One region of the Streptomyces sp. NBC_01116 genome, then DNA from elsewhere that is predicted to be linked to it. Evidence: riboswitches for the same ligand, from Rfam matches in the RefSeq annotation. Region 1 holds a riboswitch; each other region holds the start of a gene.
The links. A riboswitch is a leader RNA that binds a small molecule or an ion and turns the genes downstream of it on or off. The one in region 1 is predicted to bind cobalamin.

Region 1 (2,189 bases):
GCGAGCGGGTTGCGCAGCAGGGACTGCATCACCGTGCCGCAGACCGCGAGCCCCGCGCCGCACACGGCGGCGAGGAGGGTGCGGGGCATGCGGAGGTTCCAGATGATGCCGTCCCGGATCGGGCTGAGCCCCGAGTCGCCGAACCCGAGGTGCGCGGCGACGGCGGAGAAGACGTCGGGCACGGAGATCCGGGCGGGCCCGATGGTCACGGCGACCGCGACGGAGAGCAGCAGGAGCAGGATCCCGCCCGCCGAGAGCGGCACGGCGAGGCGGGCGACGTTCCGGAAGGGGCCGGGCCGGGAGGCGGGTGGCACCGCGTCCCTCTCCCCGGCCGGGGGCGCAGGCTCCGCCGCCGTACGGTTCCCGGTGCTCACCCCGCGAGCCCGAAGCCGCGCAGTCCGGCCGCGACGCGTTCCAGGCCCTCGACCGTCCGGATGGTGGGGTTCAGGGCCTGTCCGCTGAGCAGCACGTAGCGGCGGTTCTTCACGGCGTCCATGGTCCTGGTGACCGGGTTGGACTCCAGGAACTCGATCTTCTTCGCGGCGCTCTCGGCGGTCTGCGTCGTACGGGTCAGATCGCCGATGACCAGGACGTCGGGGTTGCGGTCGGCGACGGTCTCCCAGCTGATCCGGGGCCATTCGTCGCGGGTGTCGTCGAAGACGTTCTTCGCGCCGAGCTCCTCGGTGATGACGCCGGGGGCTCCGCAACAGCCCGCGAGGTAGGGGGCCTTGGAGTCGGAGAACCAGTAGAGGAGGGAGGTGTCCGACGCGTCGACGCCGTCGGTGGCCCGCTCCACGCGCGCCCGGAGCTTCTTCACCAGGGCGTCGCCGCGCTCGGGAACGCCGAACACCCTGGCCAGTTCGCGGACTTCCGTGTGGACGGAGTCCATCGTCAGCGGCGCGGTGCGGGCTCCGTCGCCGCCACCGCTGTTGTCCTTGCCCGCGCAGTCGGCGGGCGAGATGTAGGTGGGGACGCCGAGTTGCTCGAACTGTTCGCGGGGCGCGACACCGCCCTTGGCGAGGGTGGAGGTGAAGGACGCGGAGAGGAAGTCGGGCTCCTGGTCGAGGACCTTCTCCGAGGAGGGCCGGTTCTCCGAGATCCGCTCGACGCCCGCGTTCGCCTTCTCCAGCCCCTTCATGACCGGGTCGGTCCAGGTGGCGGTGGCGGCGAGCCGGTCGGCCAGTCCGAGCGAGAGCAGGATCTCCGTCGATCCCTGGTCGACGGAGACGGCCCGCTCGGGCGGGGCCTGCACGGTGACGGTGCGCCCGCAGTTCTTGAGCGTGACCGGGAATCCGTCGGCGGTGCCGCCCGCGGCGGCCGTGCCGGTGCTCCCGTCGCCGCCGCAGGCGGTCAGCAGGAGGAGTCCCGCCGCGAGCAGGGCGGCGGTGCGTATCGGGGCGGGGGTGGCCGTGGGCAGCACGAAGGACCTCGGTGTCTCTGGGCCCAGCCGCGGAGCCCGTCGTACGGTTCCCGCGCCACGGTGCGGGCGCGGGTGCCAGCAGGTCTTCGGACTCGGGTTCGTCCGGGCGGGACGCCTTCCCGGAGCACATCCGTGCTCCAGTGGCCGTGGCCCCGCCCGTCCCCCTCACCGCTGCGCGTCAGTTCCGGATTCGCACCGGATTCCCTGACCCCGTCGTGGGGTTCGACTGGCCCCGGCAAGCTATCACGGGCCTTCGCGCAGGTCGGAGGCGGTGCGGCGGGCCGCTGTGCACGAGGCCGGTGCGGCGCGGGATCGGCCCGCCACACCGGCCCGGCGGATTCCGCCCGGCTCCGGAGCGGGGGTTACGGAGCCTGGAGCGCGATCACCGCGTTCTGGCCGCCGAAGCCGAAGGAGTGGCTGACGGCCCGCCGTACGGGCACCTCGCGCGGGACCTTGGTGACGCAGTCGATGTCGAACCCGGGCTCGGGGGCGTCCAGGTTCGCGATCGGGGGGACCACTCCGTGCTGGAGCGTCAGGATCGTCAGGCCCGCCTCGATGGCGCCGGCCGCCCCCATGCAGTGACCCAGCACGCCCTTGGGTGCGGTGACGGGCGGCCGGTGCGGATAGGACCGGGCGATGAGGGCGGCCTCGGTGGCGTCGTTGAGGGGGGTCGACGTCCCGTGCGCGTTGACGTGGTCGACGTCCTCGGCGCGCCAGCCGGCGTCGCGCAGCGCGGCGTCGACCGCCGCCCGTGCGACGTCCCCGGACG
Region 2 (2,189 bases), 7.4 Mb from region 1:
GCCGATCTGACGTTCCATCGGGTGCAGGATCAGGGTGGCGGCGAGAGGCTTCAGGGCGGGCCCGGCACCGCCGAGGGAACGTTCGCCGCACGTCTGCTTCTCACGGACCCGGCCCTGCCGACGACGCTGCACGGGCAGTGGCGGATCGAGGACGGCATCGTCGCCACGGCCGTGCTGGTCCGGCCCGACTGGCGGGCGAGCGACGGGTCGTGACGTCCGGTCGGCCGGTGCGCGTGGTTCGCGGTTCGCTTTGCGTGGTTCGCGGTGCGCTGTTTCCGGTTCGGGTTCGCGGGAGCGGTCGGCAGGCCGGGGAGCGCGTCGTGCGGTGAGGTCCGACGGGTGGTGCGAGGGCTGCGCGGTGGCGTTCGCTGAGCTGGGGGCCGTTGGCGGTGGTGGTGCGTGGCGTTCAGCCGGCCGAGGGCCGTTGACGGTGTCGCAGTGGCGTTCAGCCGCTCGTGGGAGCGGTCAGCGGGCGGCCCAGCGCCACGTTCCACCGGCCCGCCCGCCCGCTGAGTCCGGTCAGCGTCAGCGGGGCGACGTCCAGCCGCCAGAACGCCTCCAGCGGCAGCCGCAGGCCATGGACGACCACCGCCCGTACGACGGCTACCTCGGCCACGGCGAGAAAGCCCGTGTCGGGTGCGTCCGGCCCACCGAGGGAGTCCAGCCACCCTCCGATCCTCCCGACCAGGTCCCGCAGCGACTCGCCGCCGTGCGGAGCCGCCGACGGATCGCCGAGCCAGGCGGTCAGCTGAGCGGGTTCGGCGGCCGCCACATCGTCGAGGCGGCGGCCGGACCACCGCGCCAGGTCCCAGCCGGTCAGAGCCGGTTCGGTCCGCGCCGCCAGGCCGAGGGCCTCGGCGGTCCCGCGGCACCGCTCGGAGGGGCCGCTCAGCGCGATTCCGGCCACGGGCACCGCGTCGGCCGCCGCCAGCGCACGCTCCCGGCCGGACCGGTCCAGGGGAGCGTCGCCGTCGAATCGGGCCTCCCGCAACGCGGCGTTCATCGCCGGTGAGATCAACATCACGCGAACTGTCATGTCCCTGCCTTCACTTCTCCATCAGAGACCCCAGAGCCCTGTCGCCCCAAGGAATCCGCGTTCCGCCACCCCGCAGATTGGACCATGGCGGTGCCTGCGCGCAGGCGGTATGGTCACGTCGACCATGACGAGGGTGCGACGGAAGTCCGGTGGGAATCCGGCACGGTCGCGCCACTGTGAACCCGCGTCCGCGGGGAAGTCAGACCCGCCACCTTCGTCCGAGGCACCACGACAGGGACGCGTGTTCCCACAGGAGGTTCTGCCATGGCACAGTCCGCCGTTCCGGCGACAGGGGCAGCCACGATCGCCCCGATCTCGGCGAAGGCCATCGCCCCCTGGGCGGTCTTCTTCGGCATCCTCATGCTCGTCCTGCTGTACTTCGTCGGCGCCGAACAGGGCGCCACCGCGCTCATCTCTGGCGAAGGCGTCCACGAGTGGGTCCACGACGGCCGTCACCTGCTCGGCTTCCCCTGCCACTGAGGCACCTGAACAACCAGGGAATCAGCGGACACGGAAGCAAGAGAAATCAGGAAACCATCGTGAACTCCATATCTGTCAGAGCCCTGCTCGTGCGCGGCATGCTCGCGGGCCTGATCGCGGGCGCGTTCGCGCTCGCCGTCGCCTACTTCCTCGGTGAGTCCCAGGTGGACGCGGCCATCGCCCTCGAAGAGGCCCACAGCCACGACCACGGCGGCGGCGAGGAGTTGGTCAGCCGCACCATGCAGGCCACCGGCGGACTCGCCACCGGTGTCCTGGTGTTCGGCGTCGCGGTCGGCGGGATCGCCGCCCTCGTGTTCTGCTACGCGCTGGGCCGCATCGGCGGGTTCGGCCCCCGGGCCACGGCGGCGCTGATCGCGGGTGCCGCCCTGCTCACGGTCTACGTCGTGCCGTTCCTCAAATACCCGGCGAACCCGCCCGCCGTCGGCAACCCCGACACCATCGGCGAACGCACCGCCCTGTTCTTCCTGATGGTCGCCCTCAGCGTGCTGCTGGCCGTCGCCGCCGTCATCATCGGCAGACGGCTCGCTCCTCGCCTGGGCAACTGGAACGCGACCGTCGTGGCAGGCGCCGGCTTCGTCCTGCTGATCGGCCTCGCCTACGCCTTTCTGCCCTCCTTCGACGAAGTGGGCAAGGACTTCCCGGCCGGCCTGCT
Region 3 (2,189 bases), 6.7 Mb from region 1:
ACGGCGTCTCGCCCGGGGATTCCCCGAGGACTGCGACCTCGTCGTGATGCTCGACGGCCACGAGAGCTTCACGCATCTGGCGGGCGTCGGGTGGTGGATCCACTGGGGCGCCTACATCGGGACCCCGGAAGAGATCCTGGTCTCCGGCCCGCTCGACGAGGTGGCCGGCCGGATCAGCGGGCTGCGCGCGGAGGCCCGCGAACGGCATGGCTGGATCATGGACACCTACCTGCTGAGCCGGGCGCCGGGCGCCGACGGCGACTGACGGCCGCCGGCTCACGGGTCCGCGCCGAGGCGCGGGCGGCGAGGGCCTCCGCACCTCGTCGTCGGACCGGCCGAGGTGTCAGGAGGCGTCAGCGCCCGGTCTCGTGCGCCCTGATCACGCCGAGCCCGTGCCCCAGGCTCGGGCATTCGGCGGTGAGGTCGTCGCCCCGCACCAGGTAGTCGTGCACCCGGCCGTCCGCGGGTCGTTCGATCGCGCGATACAGCGTGCCGTTCACGGTGATCGTCCAGTCGTCGCCGTCCTGGGCCCACCCGACTGTCTTCTTCATCTGGCGTTTTCCGTTTCCTCGGTCGGCCTCGCCGCGGGTCGGCGGCCGTGTAGTGGGAAGAAGAACGGCTTGTGACGCTCGGTGGTTCCGCAGTCCCTACGCCATTCGGTTACATCTGTGTCACTGTCGCGTCCAGTGGACGCGCCCGACCTGACTGGCGGTCAGCACGGCGCTGACGAACAGCCGAACGAGCGGAGAACGCGCGTAGCTCGACGCTGTGACCCGCCGCGACGGAGTCCGGCCCGGAGCCGGGGAGTGCGCCGGCCCGTGTCCCACGTCACCGTCCGAAGTGTGAACAACGGTGTGCGCGGGCCGGGCGTCCCCTTAGGGTGATCGGTGCAGCTGGTTCACCCTGTCCGCCAGACAGGGTGTCGCAAGAGGGAACCCGGTGGGAATCCGGGACTGCCCCGCAGCGGTGAGTGGGAACGACCGCCGTCATACGCACTGGGCCCGGCCGGGTCTGGGAAGCGACGGCCAGTAGGTGTCTGCCCCGGCAGACGTGCCCGCGAGTCCGAAGACCTGCCCGTTGCCCGCACGCGACCGTTCGCGTGCGGAGATCTCGGTGACCTCGTGGGCGGGTCGGCGTAACCATCGGGCGGACGGACACGGATGCGACGTGTCCCGGTCTCCGCCCGATGCGTCATCCCTTCGCGTCCGCGTCCGGTCCCGGGGTCCGTCCCGCAGACACGCTCGCGAAGGAGAGTCACGTGACAGCGAAGCCCGCAGCCGCGGCAGCACGAGCCACCGTGTACGGCTACCCCCGCCAGGGCCCCAACCGCGAACTGAAGAAGGCCGTCGAGGGCTACTGGAAGGGCCGCGTCGACGCCGACGCCCTCCGGGAGACCGCCGCCGAACTGCGCCGGGGGACCTGGCGGCAGCTCGCCGAGGCCGGCGTCCACGAGGTGCCGACCGGCGACTTCTCGTACTACGACCACGTCCTGGACACCAGCGTCATGGTCGGCGCCATCCCCGGGCGGCACCGCGAAGCGGTCGACACCGACGCCCTCGACGGCTACTTCGCCATGGCCCGCGGCACGCAGGACGTCGCCCCGCTGGAGATGACGAAGTGGTTCGACACCAACTACCACTATCTGGTGCCCGAGTTGGGGCCGGACACGGTGTTCACCACCGACTCCGCCAAGCAGGTCGCGGAATACCAGGAGGCGCTGGCCCTCGGCCTGACGCCCCGGCCGGTGCTCGTCGGCCCCGTCACCTACCTCCTGCTCGCCAAGCCGGCCCCCGGCGTCGCCGCGGACTTCGAGCCGCTGACCCTGCTGGACCGGCTGCTCCCCGTGTACGCCGAGGTCCTCGCCGATCTGCGCGCGGCGGGCGCCGCATGGGTGCAGCTCGACGAGCCCGCCCTCGTCCAGGACCGCACCCCGGCCGAGCTGAACGCCGCCGCCCGCGCCTACCGTGAGCTCGGCGGACTCACCGACCGGCCCCGACTGCTGGTCGCCTCCTACTTCGGACGACTCGGCGAGGCGCTGACGGTCCTGGCCAAGTCCCCCGTCGACGGGCTGGCCCTCGACTTCACCGAGTCCGGCGCGGGGAACCTCGACGACCTCGCGGCGGCCGGCGGACTGCCCGGCAAGCGCCTGGTCGCCGGTGTCGTGAACGGCCGCAACATCTGGATCAACG

Region 2: linked by a shared signal. The riboswitch ahead of OG245_RS34965 (CbtB-domain containing protein) and the one ahead of OG245_RS02500 (ABC transporter substrate-binding protein) in region 1 are both predicted to bind cobalamin.
Region 3: linked by a shared signal. The riboswitch ahead of metE (5-methyltetrahydropteroyltriglutamate--homocysteine S-methyltransferase) and the one ahead of OG245_RS02500 (ABC transporter substrate-binding protein) in region 1 are both predicted to bind cobalamin.

What each region holds. Positions count from the first base shown of each region.
Region 1 is NZ_CP108644.1:618,011-620,199, forward strand. It holds gene OG245_RS02495 (FecCD family ABC transporter permease) at 1-314, opposite strand, end outside; gene OG245_RS02500 (ABC transporter substrate-binding protein) at 371-1,420, opposite strand; cobalamin riboswitch at 1,480-1,666, opposite strand; gene OG245_RS02505 (beta-ketoacyl synthase) at 1,783-2,189, opposite strand, start outside.
Region 2 is NZ_CP108644.1:7,970,352-7,972,540, forward strand. It holds gene OG245_RS34955 (4'-phosphopantetheinyl transferase) at 1-213, shown strand, start outside; gene OG245_RS34960 (histidine phosphatase family protein) at 446-1,036, opposite strand; adenosylcobalamin (AdoCbl) riboswitch at 1,163-1,255, shown strand; gene OG245_RS34965 (CbtB-domain containing protein) at 1,301-1,516, shown strand; gene OG245_RS34970 (CbtA family protein) at 1,576-2,189, shown strand, end outside.
Region 3 is NZ_CP108644.1:7,360,935-7,363,123, forward strand. It holds gene cobF (precorrin-6A synthase (deacetylating)) at 1-265, shown strand, start outside; gene OG245_RS32290 (hypothetical protein) at 354-551, opposite strand; cobalamin riboswitch at 878-1,093, shown strand; gene metE (5-methyltetrahydropteroyltriglutamate--homocysteine S-methyltransferase) at 1,259-2,189, shown strand, end outside.